Regions from separate parts of the Halobacillus seohaensis genome, predicted to be linked through region 1. Evidence: riboswitches for the same ligand, from Rfam matches in the RefSeq annotation. Region 1 holds a riboswitch; the other holds the start of a gene.

What was found. A riboswitch is a leader RNA that binds a small molecule or an ion and turns the genes downstream of it on or off. The one in region 1 is predicted to bind cyclic di-GMP.
Region 2: another riboswitch for cyclic di-GMP. It lies ahead of ACFQIC_RS07230 (type II secretion system protein); the one in region 1 lies ahead of ACFQIC_RS16675 (aspartyl-phosphate phosphatase Spo0E family protein).

Annotation. Positions count from the first base shown of each region.
Region 1 covers NZ_JBHSZV010000047.1:76,862-85,473, reverse strand. The annotation lists gene ACFQIC_RS16690 (hypothetical protein) at 254-466, shown strand; gene ACFQIC_RS16685 (hypothetical protein) at 488-820, shown strand; gene ACFQIC_RS16680 (DUF3953 domain-containing protein) at 841-1,074, shown strand; cyclic di-GMP riboswitch class I at 1,775-1,860, shown strand; gene ACFQIC_RS16675 (aspartyl-phosphate phosphatase Spo0E family protein) at 1,946-2,113, shown strand; gene ACFQIC_RS16670 (DUF6198 family protein) at 2,644-3,039, shown strand; gene ACFQIC_RS16665 (DMT family transporter) at 3,152-4,069, opposite strand; gene ACFQIC_RS16660 (SDR family NAD(P)-dependent oxidoreductase) at 4,320-5,069, shown strand; gene brnQ (branched-chain amino acid transport system II carrier protein) at 5,220-6,572, opposite strand; gene ACFQIC_RS16650 (DNA/RNA helicase domain-containing protein) at 6,876-8,612, shown strand, end outside.
Region 2 covers NZ_JBHSZV010000014.1:188,069-196,680, reverse strand. The annotation lists gene pilM (type IV pilus biogenesis protein PilM) at 1-587, opposite strand, end outside; gene ACFQIC_RS07235 (prepilin peptidase) at 604-1,359, opposite strand; gene ACFQIC_RS07230 (type II secretion system protein) at 1,433-1,927, opposite strand; cyclic di-GMP riboswitch class II at 1,970-2,053, opposite strand; gene ACFQIC_RS07225 (type II secretion system F family protein) at 2,125-3,330, opposite strand; gene ACFQIC_RS07220 (type IV pilus twitching motility protein PilT) at 3,337-4,368, opposite strand; gene ACFQIC_RS07215 (GspE/PulE family protein) at 4,383-6,011, opposite strand; gene ACFQIC_RS07210 (VanW family protein) at 6,015-7,298, opposite strand; gene ACFQIC_RS07205 (hypothetical protein) at 7,295-7,945, opposite strand; gene ACFQIC_RS07200 (hypothetical protein) at 7,968-8,612, opposite strand, start outside.

The DNA.
Region 1 (8,612 bases):
AATTAACATATCAAATAGCTTACGCATGTTAGAACACTCTAATTAGCATTTTTTGTTACAATGATTTTGGGGGAACTGTAATGGATTGATATTAAATAAGGCAGTGTTTCTAGTCAGTTTTCATCTGCGGCCATCCCATCCATTTTGATAGAAATGCACTAGCTGACAAAATGGTGTTACAAAAGAAAGAATGGACAAATAAAGAAAAGGAATTGTACTAGAAACAGGCAGTAGAATAGGAAGTGAAATGTATATGGATGAAAGTAAAGAAGACCAGATTTTACAAGAGTTAAAGAACATAAATCAGAAATTAGATAATAGGGAGAGTCACGACGATCTTGATGGAAAATCGGGTAATATTATTTTTGATATTATTAAATCCTTATTGATTGGCACGATGATTATAGGGCCAGCCTTGGCTGTTGTTATTGTAGTGGTTCCTTATATATTTAATTGGCTGTTCTAATATTGGACTAGGAGGGATAACTTGGAAAATCAAATAACCTACGACCCTTCAGGTGTAACCGTATTAATCGTCATACATATCGTAATTGCTGTGATCGCCTTATTGATAGCAAATGTTTACGAAAAATCGATTATTACAGACAGGGCGAATAAGTATTTGTTCTTTGTCTTAAGTCTTATTTACAGCATGATTGTGCCTTATATTGCGGCAGGCGGGCTACTATATCTTCACCAAACAGGTCTTTTTTCTAGTGTAGCCTTTCGTTTATGCACAGGAGGGATGATCGGAGCGTTTATTCTTAGTCAAATCTTAGTATATAAATGTTTGAATACCATAGAAATAGCTGAATATTAGCTAGCTGAGGGGGAATCCTTATGGGAAAAAAGCTGAAAATTGGATTAGCATTACTAGTGATTGTTATGGCTATTTACGTAATGATCACCGATAACTCAACTCTTGTTCCCTATTTAATGTTTATAGTAGGAGTACATGTACTGACGGTTGGGATCACAGAAATAAAGAAAGACAACAAAAACTTCTGGGGATATACAAGTATAGCCTCAGCTGTATTTGTCTTTTTCGTATCTATTTATACGTTCTTGTATTAAGGTTATTCCCTAGCAAAGGCGCCCTGATAAACAAAGATCTTTTAAGCTATGTTCCAGTATAGATTTGTCATTTTATCAAGGGTGGTGTTGTTGATTGACTGGAACTCTTAGCTCGGTTTCTGGCTCGACCTGTTCGTCATTGGAGAGCGATCGTTCCCCCCTTGAGTCCTTTCTCTATTTCTAACGTTGGAACCATGATTCTATTTTTGAGAGTCATTTTGCTTATCGTACATACTTAAACGACCAATTAATTAAAAATGGAGAACGGGGATATTTACGTTCCCTTCTTTTCTATATATTGACTGGAACAATAGTCATGGGAGGATTATGGATAGGGACTTCGGGGTAGTCCGACTTAACCAGGATAGTACATATTGCCTTATTTGGGTGCTGTTGTTCGATTCCTTACTACCCTGTACTCTTACTTATTAGAATGTGGAGTATGATCTCTTAAGGGTCTACATAACAGGTGTTTGACATGGTTGCCTGACAAAAGGAAACTATGTCATTTTTTTCATTATGGTAAAAGTGGTAATGAATAAATAGATTTATACTATTTACAAACAGGAGTCATATATCCTATTATTATCTTTAGTATTTAGATTTAATTATAGGTATAAATACCTTTTATTTAATATTATTAATAAAAATGTTGGGTTTAATATAGAATGTAGTATAATAGGGCTAACGAAATATGTCATACCGATAATGGCAAACTTATCGAAAGGTAAGGACGCAAAGCTAAGGGCCTAAAGCAGTTTCTGTTATGGTAGCCTAGCCGCCGAAGATAGTGTACCTAACAGGTGAACCTTCTTTGGTTTACCTGTTTTTTTGTTTTACACATTTGGCTATATTTTGGGGGGAATGAAATATGGTGCTTATCTATGAAGGTGAAGAAAAGTACTTGTCAAAGTTGATCGATCTAAAAAGAGAAGAGATGCTAAAGATCGCGAAAAAGTTTGGAATGAACAATCAAAAAACATTAGAATGTAGTCAAGAACTTGATAAATTAATAATTAAATACCAAAAAATGTTATAAGACATGTGATTTATTATGATAACTTTCAACTCGTACTTATTTGTAGTTTAAAATAAGTATGAGTTTTATTTAGGTTATCGTGGATTTATAAAAATTATATCCATTTTAATAATTATCGCTGGTGTGATTGGACTAAATTTGGCTGGGGGAACAGAAGAAACTACCTCTCAAGTTCATTCAAATAACCACGGAATAAATAACTTTAAAAATATTCTTTAACTAAAGGGTAGCTTAATAGCTATTTCCATATTAGAAAATGACCTATTATCGCGTTCTTTTTCACAATGTTAAACTTGGTAGAAAAAATCTATGTGTGAGAGGGGGAAGAGGATGACGATTGTATATATATCGAATTTTTTTATATCTATTTGGGATGATTATTAACTTTCTTGGAGCATCACTAATTGTAAAATCAGATTTAGGGGCTGGCGTTTGGATGGCTTTTTTTGGTATGACTGCTGGGTTTTGGTACGGGGATTTCAACTTCTATTTATTTTCGTCAATACCCGGTTATTAGGTGAACGACCCGAATGGGAGGCAATCATTCCACTTGTATTAGAATCTTTATTTTTGATTTTTGGCTAGAAATTGCCCTTCATTCATTACATTTACAATCTGCACCCGTATATGAAAAAATAACTGTTTTTACTATCGGACTCACTTTTGTTGGTCTTGGAGTAGCCATTTACATTCTACCAAATTTTACAAAGGCACCTGTCAATCAGTTGTTTTTATCAGTCAGTGTGAGATTTCAATGGAGTATTAGGAAATCCCAGACAGTATTAGCATTAATTGTTACTAGCTTCTCCTTACTACTAGGTGGTCCAGTCGGTGTAGGTACAGTCATTGCTACACTTATGATGGGACCGATGATACAATTCTGGCAAAATAGAGTAGTAAATTGGTATACACCAGATATTACATAAACTTTACTCAATAATAAACGCTTCGCATAATGAGCTTTCTCTGAATATTACCCCTTAACATGAAGAACTGAAGTGGAGGAAAAGTCTTAAAATCATGGTGTCTTAAGCAGACTTAGACACTTTTTTTCCACTTGAAACTTCCGCCCTTAATTTGGACCTTTCTTTGTTTGTGAAATACCGTTAGAAAGGTGGAGGTTATTACGAATATAATTCCAACAACTTGCAAAAATTTCAGTGAATCTCCAAAAACTAACACACCAACTAAAACGGCGACAATGGGTTCCATTGCTCCTAAGATAGCGGCTTTACTAGATTCAATGTAGCTTAGTCCCAAAGTATATAACGTATAGGCCAATATGGTTGATAAAACAGCAACTCCAAAAATATTAAGCCAAACATCGACGGATTGAAAAGCTTCTGTTTTTTTCCACAATCCACTTGTAGGAAAAATGAATAAACTGCCCATTAACAAAGCATATACAGTAATGGTTAAAAAGTTGTAATGCCAACTAATAAATTTACCTATAATACTATAAAGAGCGCAGAAAAAAGCAGATAACAATCCTAAGATAATACTTATAATTGGAACGGAGATATTGCCCAGTGGTATTAATTTAATAGCGAGTGAACATCCGACAATGGTGAGTATAAGTGAAGCGGTTTTTGTTTGAGTGATCCGTTCTTTAAAAACTATTTTTGATAGAATCGCAACAAAAACAGGAGATGTATAAAGTAAGACTACTGCAATTGATAACGAGGTTTGCTCCATAACCATGAAATAACACCAATTAAATATGACAATACTTACAACCCCTAAACCGATAAAATGGGGGATGTGCTTTATTTGAATGCGTAGGTGCTCTCGTGCGAACAAACTCATCAAAAAGATTAGTATAATAGTTGAACTAGTTAGGCGAATCGTCACAATTTCCCATGCTGTAAAACCGTGGCCATACAAAGACTCTACAAATAATCCCGTTAACCCCCAAAAACTTGCTCCTAGAATAGTTATCAGGTATGCATGCTTCATACTTTCACCTTCTTTTCTCTCTTTTTAAAGGTTTCTGTACAATGACTTTATATCTTAATTTATTCAAAGCTATATTTGGTTTGAAATGGGATAGGTTGAAGTATAGGATGGATAATAAAAATCTTATTTTTTTGTGAGACGTCCACTCAGTATGAATAACTATGATCACTTGTTATTAAAGAATAATAAATTCTGTATTTGCTCATTATATGTTAGTGTATCATAAAACAAATGACTAAGGAGAAAGAGTATGGCTGACTTGAAACAACAAGTAATTCTTGTTACTGGTGCTAATCGTGGTCAGGGAAAAGCTATCGCTGAACACCTTGCCTCATTAGGTGGCATAGTAGTGGTTGGTGCCCGGAATTATGACAAGGCTCAGGAAGTAGCAGTGGCTATAGGTGAAGACCACGCATATCCGGTGCAGTTGGATGTCACAAAGGAATCACAGTGGAAATCAGCTGTGGATATGGTCATAGATAAATTCGGCAAAATCGATGTGCTCGTTAATAATGCCGGGGTCTTAAAACGTAAACCCTTCACAGAGATAACCATAGATGATTATGAACAAATGATTAATGTGAATCAGCTAGGAGTATTTCGGGGGATGCAAGCAGTTATTCCGCATATGGAAAAACAGCAAAAAGGTTCTATTATAAACAATTTATCGGTCTCCGCGTTTGCTCCAATTGGTAATTCCTCTGCTTATGCTGCGACAAAAGCATCCGTAGTTGCGATGTCTAAAGCAGCAGCCATTGAATTGGGGCAAAAGGGAATTCGGGTAAACATGGTCCATCCGGGTGGAATCGAAACAGACATGGCTACCCAAGGCAAGGGTGTTCCGGACTTTTACAATTCGGTTCCTCTGGGACGTATCGGACGGCCAGTTGAAATTGCCAGGACTGTAGCGTTTCTTGCTTCTGATGAAAGTTCATATTGCACGGGAACAGAAATTGTCGTTGATGGTGGGATGACGTTGGGGACTAACGACGGAGATTAGTTCGGTAAGAAAAAATACTTAATCTACCCTTTACTAACTATAAACTTAAAGACCAAATCACAAATGATTTGGTCTTTTCTAGTAGCTGGTTTATTAAATGCTAGCGAAACTTCAAATATATCACTACTTTTCATTGTCAGTTCATTTCTGTCATGTGACTTCAATTGGACGATGTCGTGTTGGCCAAAAATAGCCGATGATGGCACCGACTAAAGCTGGCAAAATCCAACCAAGTCCAATGCTATAAAGCGGTAAATAATGAAGATAGAACTCTTTAATAGATTCAATTAACGAAAGAGTTACTCCTGGTAAACTACTGGATAAAGTATTGTAGCCATCGATAATACTAACCAAGAATGTCAGAAACATGGATACTTTGTAAACACTTTGCTTATTGGCAAATAGTGGTGAGCAGAGTCCTAACAAAATAAGAACAATTGCTAGCGGATACAAGAACATTAACACTGGTAAAGCAAATTGAATGATATTGTTTAGGCCAAAGTTTGCAATTGAAAATGATACAAGGCATAGGACAAGCACAAACATTTTATAGCTCACTTTTGGAAAAGTATTATGAAAAAATTCACTACATGAGGTAATGAGCCCGATACTCGTTTTTAAACAAGCGAGAACGATAATAATCGCGAGTAATATAACACCAAATGACTCGAAATAGTGTTGAGCTACTGCAGCAAAGGTCAGACCGCCATTAGCGAATGTCCCAACGGCTGATACGCTCGATGCTCCCATGTAAGTAATAAGTCCATAAATCAGCATCATTAGGCCCATGGCGAAAACGCCTGATTTCCATGTTGCTGTTGCAATCGTCTTTGTATCTGTAATGCCTTGTCTCTTAATGGTATTAATGACTACAATACCGAATGCGAGTGATGCGAGGGCATCCATTGTGTTATAACCCTCTTTAAAGCCTGTCATAAATGCCAAATTGATATAGTCATCCGCCGGCTCACCGAAGTTACCCATCGGTTTAACGATGGCAACTATAATTAAAATGAATAAGAACACTAAAAATGACGGTGTTAGATACTTACCAATGTAATCCATGATTTTCGCAGGATTTAGTGAAAAATAATAAACAATCACAAAAAATAAGAAGCTAAAGAGTCCGAGCCATAAACTGACGTGCTCCGGATTTATAAGTGGTTCAAAACCGACAACAAATGGCACGGTCGCTGTACGTGGAATGGCGAAGAAAGGTCCAATTGTTAAGTAAAGGGCCATGGAAAAGGTAAGACCAAATAGGGGATGAACCCGACCTGCTAAATCTCGCAATCCATTACTTCCAGATAAACCAATCGCCAAAATCCCCAAAAAGGGTAGACCTATTGCCGTTACTAAAAACCCTGTTAATGCTGGCCAAAAGTTCGTACCAGCCATCTGTCCCAGCTGGATAGGGAAAATTAAATTCCCTGCACCGAAGAACATCCCAAACAGCATCGTACCAATGATTGCATACGTTGAAAACGGTATTTTTTTTTGCATATGCATTGCTCCTTCTAGTTGTATATTGGTTCTCGGTTATGAACAATAAAAAATAATAGTAACAAGGATTGTTAAGAGTTACAATACATTCGTTATGCTAAAACAAATTCAGGGTATGTTACTTACTATAGTTGCTAACTAAATTTTGTATTTTTATACTTCTGCACTATGATACGATTGGAAAAAGAAGGATGTAATCGATTGGAAAGCACGGGCGACAAGTTTAAATACTTTTCCTTTAATTTATTTGGGTGGAAAGGTAATAGTTAGCTGTTTAAACTTCAATAAGAGGCTGGTGATAAAGTGATCGTATATGAATCTACGAAAAATGAATTTATTAATGACGTATTTAATGATGAACTAGTCAATAACATATGCAGGAATTATAATGCGAAGATCGGAAAAATCAATGAAAATGAGGTGCGATCGTGGGATAATTCAATGCAGTATATGTACCGTGTCCTTTCAGATCGTGATATACCTGAAGATGCAGGTATAGCGATTGAATTTAATATTCCTCATACATCTCGTCGAGTGGATTTATTAATCTCTGGAAAAAAAGAAGATCGTGACTCCATTATTATTGTAGAGTTGAAACAGTGGGAAAAGGTAGAGGCTATCTATGGAAAAGAAGCGATTGTCAAGACAAGGTTTCAACATGGTCCTACTGAAACGACTCATCCCTCTTATCAAGCTTGGTCTTATTCAGCTTTAATCAAAGACTACAATGAGAATGCCCAGCAAGGTAACATGGATTTGTATCCATGTGCATATTTACATAATTATATCAATCAGGGGGATCAAGACCAGCTAACAGATCAAGTTTATGATTACTATATTGATCAAGCACCTGTTTTTGTAAAAGGAGAAGCTGCAAAACTTCGTGATTTTATTAAACGTAATATTCAAGTTGGTGATCAGAAAGAAAACTTGTATCAAATAGAAAAAGGGAAAATACGCCCTTCTAAATCCTTGCAAGACTCTCTTAACAGTATGCTTCAAGGAAATGAAGAGTTCATTATGATTGATGATCAAAAAGTTGTATATGAACAAGCAATTTCTTTAGCACAAACAGCTTTACGTACGAATAACAAGCAAGTTTTAATTGTACAAGGTGGACCGGGCACGGGGAAGTCTGTTCTTGCCATTAATTTATTAGTGGAACTGACGAAACAAAGCATGGTAACTCAGTACGTCACGAAAAATGCCGCTCCTCGAAATGTCTATGCTCGAAAATTAAAACAAGATTTTAGGAAAGGGCATATTGATAACTTGTTCAAAAGTTCTGGAATCTTTGTTGATGCGCCTAAAGATGAAAGGGATGCACTGATTGTTGATGAATCCCATCGGCTAAATGAGAAGTCGGGTTTGTTTCAGAACAAAGGAGAGAACCAAACAAAAGAGATCATCCAGGCATCAAAACTTTCAGTATTTTTCATTGATGAAAGACAGCGAGTAACTTTAAAGGATAAAGGTACGATGTCTGACATTCGAAATTTTGCTGAAGAATTAGGTGCTGATTTATCCATAATGCAATTAGACTCACAATTTCGTTGTAGTGGATCGGATGGTTATCTTGCTTGGTTGGACGATGTGCTAGAGATTAGAGAAACAGCGAACGCTAACGAAATAGGAAGCCAGTATGATTTTAGAGTATTTGATGATCCTTTGGTTCTAAAAAAGGAAATTGAACGACTGAATGATGCGAATAACAAATCAAGAATGGTGGCTGGGTATTGTTGGGATTGGGTGAAGCAGGGGAAAAATGACCCGAATCATTTTGATGTTGTTTTAGAAGAGTACGATTTTAAAATGAGTTGGAATCTAGGAGACACAGAAACGTGGGCGATCGATGAAAGCTCTATTAGTGAGATAGGCTGTATTCACACTTCGCAAGGGTTAGAATTTGACTATGTTGGTGTCATTATAGGAAATGATATGCGCTATGATAACGGTGAGATCCTAACAGATCATACAAAGAGAGCTAAAACAGACACTTCACTACGAGGTATAAAAAAAATGATGAAAGAGGATCCGGAA
Region 2 (8,612 bases), on a different contig from region 1:
ACAATTCCGTCTATATTCCACTCAACAATCAAAATATGCTCCTCATCAGGTACTTTTTTATAGGATTCATACAAACGATAAACAGAAAAAGACGTTAATTCCGCCACTTCAGGCTTAAGCTTTACTTCGTTAAAACTATCTTTCAACTGGTTTAATCGTTCTTCTGGATAAGCGACAAATAACACGTTCTTTTCTCCATTATATTCGCCCAAATTCGCATGGTCAAAAACAGGATTTTCATACGGGAGGTGAATGCTCTCTCCTAACTGCGAGTATAAATAGCCTTTCACCTCATCCCATTCAACTTGTTCAGGTACCTTTTGATGACGAATGATGACAGACGAATCAGGCACAGCAAAGTACAAAATTTTCGTTTTTAAACGATGATGGTTTAAAATATCTTCAATTTGCATCTCAAACCGACGGCTATCTTGGATTACCCCTTCAACAATCAAATCTCGAGGCAGAATACTTTCTCCAAATGCTACAATACTGTTTTTGTCAAAAGGTTTAGAAATCACATAACGTATTGCATGATTTTTTACCACCATATGTAATCTGTGTTTACTAGATTTTAACTTAAACATTACTTCACCTCCGAGGCTAAAAGAAACTGGTGACATACCACTTAATTAAAACTGGTCCATAATAGAGAGACAGGATTCCTCCCGTCACGATAAAAGGACCAAAAGGAATTGGCTTTTTCCTTGTAATGATCCCTAAACCTAGTAGCGTAATGCTAACAACCGCACCTATTAAGCTAGCGAGGAAAAATGTAACGAGTAATAACTTTGTACCCAAGGCTAAGCCGATAACTGCAAAAAGCTTCATATCGCCACCACCCATACCTCCACGGCTGACGATAATGATTAATGCCGTCCCTATTAATCCAACCATGGCACCGACTACCGAGCCCCACCATGGTTCTAGCGGAACGATCACTCTATAAATGATGAAAATCACCGTAAAAAAAATCAAAACTTTATTAGGAATAATCATATAGCGCAAGTCACTGACGACAATTATATGGAACATGGATAACAATAGTAAAGCAAGGATGAGGTGGAGATCGAATCCAAACCTCCAGTAGCTAAAAGCAAATGCGAGCCCACTGAGAATTTCCATTGAAGGGTAAATCGAAGAGATTCTTTGATGGCAATGACGGCATAGGCCTTTTTGAATAAAAAAAGACAGCACGGGGATTAATTCATACCAACTTAATGTGTGATGGCAATTGGGGCAATAGGATCGTTCTTGTTTAAATAGTTCGCCGTTAGGTACACGCAAGCCGACGACATTGTAAAAAGATCCAAGTGTGACACCTAATAGGTAAAAATAAAGGGTGAGTAGTGTAGTCATTTTTCGCTCCTTATTAATTACTGAAGAGCCCCCTTTAAGGAGGGGGCTCTTCAGTAATTCACTTCACATTACTTTAATTTCCAACTTTTCCTCGGTTTAAATCTTCACTTTTAATAAAATCAGGATTATTACTATTACCACTTGATCCAATATCATAGTTATCATTTCCAGCATCTAAATAAACGCTGTAAGACATACTTCCAGAATCTGCTTTAGTTACTTCCACTCCACCTGATTCATACGAATTACCGTCTGGATCTTTTAAATCTGAAGACAAATATCCGTCACCTATTAAACTATAAGTTTCATTACCGTCATCCTTAAGATCAATAGTTACAGAAGCATTGTCTCCCGTTGGAATGTTTTCTGATGTCACTAACAACCTAGAGGCCTCAATCATTTGCTCCGCATTCGCAACCGTCGCATCCTTTTTCGAGTTCTCAATCACGTTCCCTATCGATGGTACAGCAATCGCTGCAATAATTCCGAGAATTACAATAACCGCCAAAAGCTCAACTAACGTAAAACCTTTTTGATTCTTTAGACTTTTCTTCCATGTGATGAACATACCTTTTCCCCTTTACTAAATAAAAATTCCAGACAACCGTAATGATTATCCGGTCGGTTGCACTACTTGCTCCCAGTTCTCTAAGTGCCCAATTACAGAGTACTGTTCATCACATCCGATATAAGACTAATAAACTACTTCTATATTACTAAGATACCACATTATTTATTATAATAAACACCTCATTTTGTGTCGAATTATTGAATTTGTTCAAAAACAGAAAACATTGGAATTGCAATTGCTGCAACAATCCCGCCAACGACAATAGCTAACATGACAATCATCAACGGTTCAATTAACATCTTGATACGATCTGTACTATGATCAATTTCTTGTTCATAAAAATCTGCTGCTTTACTCAACATATGATCTAATGCCCCTGTCTTTTCTCCCACAATAATCATTTGAGTGACAAGACTCGGAAAGGCCCAATGATGAAGTAATGGATTGGCCATAGATTCGCCTTTTTCAAGGGAATCCCTCGCCCGTTTTAAGCCTTCTTCAATTACTTTGTTCTCTACTATACGCTCAGTAATTTGCACGGATTGTAGAACCGGTACAGAGCTATTAAACAATGAACTTAAAGTTCGTGTCATTCTAGAGAGAGCGGCTTTCTGAACAAGCTTACCGAAAAGAGGGAGTTTCATCTTGCCATAATCCACATAGTAGGCAAAGGTAGGATTTTGCATCCCTACTCGAAATCCTAGCCATATGGGGAGAGGAATGATAAAAAACAGCCACCAGAAGCTTCCAAAAAAATCTCCTACATTTAATATAAAACTCGTAATTGGTGGAATATCACTGCCTAACGTTGTGAACATATTCGCAAATCTTGGCACAACAAAACTTAGCATAAATATTACGATTAAGAGAGCAATAACTCCAACCACCATCGGATAGGATAGAGCGGAAAGTATTTTCTGTTTTAGCTCATGCTGTTTTTCATAATAACTAGCCATACGATGAAGAATTTCATCCAGATTTCCTCCGGCTTCCCCCGCTCTTACCATATTGATAAAAAGAACAGGGAATATTTTCCGGTGCTTCTCGGCTGCATCTGAATACGCATGACCCGCTTCTAATTCCTCAGCAATATCGTTAAGTGCTTTTTTTAAGGGACGGCTGTTTGTTTGTTCTAGTAAGATATACGTAGCTTCTAACAAGGAAACTCCTGCTTCAATTAATGTTTCAAATTGGCGGAGATACAATACAAAATCTTTGCTTTTCACTTTATTACTAAGATGAATTTCCTTATATAAAAGTCCCTCAAGTTCAGTAATTCGGGCTACAAACACTCCCGAGTCCCTTAAATCCTGAATTGCTTGCTGTCGGCTATCAGCTTTCACACGACCTTGCTTTTGAGCTCCTTTACGATTTCGTCCTTCGTATTTAAAATAAGCCATCTAACCTCACTCCTGAACAAAGGGGATTACTGAGTCTTTTGCGATCTCACCCGTCTCTAGTAAATGACGGAGAGACATATCCATGGTATGCATACCCTCTGCTTTGGAGGTTTGCATAACATTTTGTATTTGATGAATTTTTTCATTGCGGATTAAATTTTTGACAGCCGGAGTATTCATTAAGATTTCCGTCGCAGCTACTCTTCCTTGCCGATCCTTCGTTTGAAAAAGACGCTGTGAAATAATTGATTGCAATACTGTCGCTAACTGAATGCGAACTTGTGGCTGCTGCTCAGGTGGGAATACATCAATGATACGATCCATCGTAGCCGCTGCTCCCGTTGTATGTAAGGTTCCAAGTACAAGATGACCTGTTTCTGCTGCAGTAATTGCTGTTGATATCGTTTCAAGGTCCCGCATTTCGCCCACTAGAATAACGTCCGGATCTTGTCGCAAGCAGGATCGCAAACCGCTCGCAAAGTTTTGAGTGTCAAAACCAATCTCTCGCTGGTCGATAATACAGTGATGATGAGTATGCAAATATTCGATAGGGTCCTCTAAAGTAATAATATGTCGGCGCATATTATGATTCATATAATCAATCATCGCTGCTAATGTCGTGCTTTTTCCGCTTCCTGTAGGTCCGGTAACAAGAACCAACCCTTGAGAAACGCCCGCTATCTTCTTTAGGATGTCAGGCATCGATATTTCTCCAAGAGACGGAACTTCTTTGGGAACTATTCGGATCGCCAAAGAAATACATCCCCTCTGATGATAAGCATTAATACGAAATCTTGACAGACCTTGAATACCATACGAAAAATCAAGTTCTCCTTTTTCTTTAAATTGCTCCCATAGTTCATCTGATAATATCGCCTGGGCCATTTCCTCAATGTCCTTAGGGGTAAGTACATCTTTACCATATTGTTTGAGTTCTCCGTGTAGCCGAAAGACTGGAGGTACACCTACAGTTAAATGGATATCAGAAGCTTCTAGCTTATAAGCCCCCTTAAGTAATTGTTCAAAACGTTCTACCATCCGTATTCCCCCTACTAAGTTAGTGCTACTCTCATCACTTCATCCATTGTAGTAAGACCTTTCTTAACCTTGAGCAATCCATCATCAATTAAAAAAATCATTCCGTTTTTCCATGCATAGTCTTTAATTTGAGCTATTGATTGATAACTCATCATCATTTGTCGAATATCGTCATCAACGACAAGGATCTCATGGATAGCCATCCTGCCTTGGTATCCTGTATGCTGACAGTTCGAACATCCTTCACCTTTATAAATTTCCTCAATCGTTAAGCCACGTTTCTCAAATTGTTCGAGTTCCATGTCAGTAGGTTCATATACTTTTTTGCAATTTTGACAAATTTTTCGTACGAGGCGTTGAGCTACGATTCCTGATAAAGAGGAAACAACTAAATATGGCTCTACATCCATGTCAAACAACCGCGGAATGGTAGCAATCGCACTATTAGTATGGAGTGTTGATAAGACAAGATGACCAGTTAAAGATGCACGAACAGCTATTTCAGCCGTTTCAGAATCACGAATTTCTCCTACCATGACGATGTCCGGATCCTGACGCAAGACGGATCGTAATCCTTTTGAAAAAGAAAGACCTACTGCACTCTTCACTTGAACTTGATTAATTCCTTCAATTTGATATTCAACAGGATCCTCGATCGTTATAATGTTTTGCTTATCTGTATTCAAGTAGTTAAGAGAAGCATATAAAGTGGAAGACTTTCCTGAACCTGTTGGTCCTGTCATTAAAATAAGTCCGGAAGGCTGTTCGATCATTTTTAAATATCTTTTGTAATTTATTTTATTAAATCCCAGTTCTGATAGTTTGTTTAAAACGCTTCCTAAATCTAATACTCGTATGACGATCTTCTCTCCAAACACAGTGGGTAAGGTTGATATTCTTAAGTCTACAGGCACAGAATTGACATTCGTTTTGATTCTTCCATCTTGAGGAAGCCGACTTTCAGTTATATTTAGATTAGCCATAATCTTCACACGAGCAATCAGTGAGTTTTGGATTGATTTAGTGAGTGTTTTTTCAGTCCGCAGCAGTCCGTCAACTCGATAACGGATCAACACTTTTGTTTCCTGGGGATCAATATGGATATCACTGGCCTTCAACTGAACACCCACCTCCATGATTTGATCAACGAGACGGATTGCTGGTGATTCTTCATCATTATCCTCTATGTTTTCTTCCACATCACGCATATTATAGTATTTATTAATGTTCTGTAAGATTTCATCCTTTGTCGCAATAACTGGAGCTATTTGAAGCCCTGTAGAAATCTGCAAATCATCGATCGTATAATAATCCATTGGATCGTTCATGGCAATCGTCAATTGATTATGATCTTTTTTTAAAGGCATAACGATATTGCGCATGGCAAATTCTTTTTCCACTAGGTTAAGCAACGTTGTATCAACCGGATAGCGGTATAAAGAAACATGTGGAATCCCAAGTTGGAATTCTAATACTTCAATTAACTGTTGCTCTGAAATTAAGCCCCTCTCTAACAAAGCATCACCTAATTTTTGCTTTTCTTTCTTTACTTGCATAGTTTCCTTAATTTCTTGTTCTGATATTAATTTTTCCTCTTTTAAAATGTCTCCAAGTCTTTTTCTATCCAAACCGTTTCCCCCCATTTGTTACTTACGGTCAACTACTTCTCCTTCATCTTCCCAAATATAATTCTCTCCTTCTCCCTCGGTTTCTAAGTCATCCGTATTTGTATTTCCTTCGTCATCTGAAGATCGAGATTGTTCATCTTTCTCGTTATCCTGAGTGACTCCTTCAGTATCTTGTGTCTTCTTATCAATACTTCTCACTATTTTCCGATCTGTAGGTGGGTAATAATCCTCTATGAGTTCCATTATGTTACCTTCTCGATTTTCACGAATCAAAGTTACAGCAAGACCATCACTTCCCAATTGTTTAACCTCTACCTCTTCACCAACTAAGAGAGGTGAATAATGAACAATTGTTCTTGGTTCTACTCGCTGCCCATAGTCCGCGCAACTTCTAACTTCAGAATCTAATGGGTATCCTCGAATTTCTACTTCTAATTCACTACTATGAATTGAAAAAACAACTTCATAGGTCGTTTGGTTAGGGTTGCGTGCTATAAAATCACGATCTTTCCGTGAATCAACACTCGCTTCTCTCCCTAATTCAGCAAAGGCAGGGAGCGTTTGACTAATATGACGTTCTTCAATTTCAAAATTTGTGTCTAAGAGACTACTATAAATAACAGTTGCTATCCTATGTAAATTTGACTCGTCTACAGGTAGTGCTACAGAATCCATTGTATCTAAAACCGATATTCTTTCTCCTGCATTTATAGTAATCTTACCTACTTCTTTGGTGTATTTAGTAAACCACTCAACATCTTTGACCTCAACTGAATCTGTAGAAATCGATTCATATAAATCCTCAACTCCAGAAGGAACAAAAGAATAAATCGAATAACGTAAAGATTGATCAGGAAGTCTAGCAGCATCTGCTTCAATTTTAGTTATGAATTTATCCAATTGTACTTGTTCAGCTAAATTTGAAGGTAATTGCTCCTTAAGATCCTCAAAATATATTGAATTCAGATCGATTACAATCGGTATATTGTCTCCCTCGACAATACCGTTTAGAGACTCTTCAATTGATATAGTAACAAACTCCTCTTGGAAACTTAACGTTTTACCAGGAAGTTTCACCTCTACTGGATATTCCTTTTTCCATTGATCAAATCGGTTTCGCAACTTTTTCCCGGCCTCTTCCCGATTCAATTGAGCTATATCTACTCCCGCCACTTTTGTTCCTTCATCAAACCTATTTTGTTCTCCAGAAACTATGTTCCAGCCCATAGGCCCTATGTATGTTATAGTCAACATAAAAGTGACCATACCCGTTAAAACCATTAAGCTTTTCCATTGAATCAAACGTCATCTCTCCTATCTTGAGACATGGAATCTACTTCGACTTCTGATATCTCATAATCTTCTATATGAACACCACGATCTTTGTTTTCCTCGTTCTCATTCTTTGATTCCTTTGACTTTCCCTCTTCTTCCTCAGCTAATATGTACTCTAGACGACCTTCTAAATTATTTTGTGCCGGTTCACTTGACTTTTGATGGTGCTTATCTTCTGAAGAGGCGACTCGTGAAGCTAACCATGCTTCATCTTCCAACTCATCTTCCAACTTCTTCTCTATTTGTGGAAAGGAAGACTCGATAGATTTTTCATCTTCTGTTTTGTCCACCTTCAGTTCCACTTGCTCCCTTTGACCTTCGGCTGGCAATTCAGCCTCTTCTGTTGCTGCTTGTTCTAAAGGAAGCTGCGGATATTCCTTGTTTTTTTCAACAACTTTCGATTGGATAAGAATATATGAAAGTAAAATAAGACCTATGGTGACTACAATTGTCACCCATAAAGGGAACGTCATATTTGAGAAAATAACGAAAATCGTAATACTTACAGCTGTAAAAAACAGCAGTAGGGTACTTTTTCTTGACAATCCAAAATCTTTTAAGTAAATAAATAAAAGCACTATAAGGATTGAAACAAAGAAAAAAACATACTCCATGAGACCACCTCCTTATCGCTGTCTACGATTCTATACAGCGAAGTTCATGATTGTTGTAAACCATAAGGTCCGTTCCTTGAATTTTGTTCGCTTTCTGTTCTTGTATATATAGATTTCCATGAATAATGAGTTTTGCTTTGTTATTTAAATGTAAACCTCCATCCCTAACAATCAAATCTCCAAATACTTCTAACTCTTCCCCATTCTTCACTTGTAAACCGTGTTCAAAAACCGCATTTCCACTTATTGTAGTGTTTACATTATTAGTCGTTTTTGCTATCCCTGAACTAAACAATGTATCCCCTTGATAAGAAGATCGCAAACCGGCATCCTCTGATCTGTCAAAACTATCAAAGTTTAAATGTTCTAGAAAAGTATAATAATTCACAACCCTATTCTCTATATGTATATTATTTTTTTCACAGGCTACTCTCTCTACTGGTGAACCTGATGTATTAATCGTTAGAGTTCCCTGGATTACTTCCTCCACGTCACCAGACACCCCAACACTTTCATAGCTAATGTTGTTCGCATCACTTTTGCTATCGAGAATACGCACGGTATATTCTGTATGTGAAACAGCATCATCCATGACAATAGTTCGTTCATTATTCCAATGCTCTTGAATATTTTCTTTTAACGGTTGATCATTTGTTTCCCTGTTTAA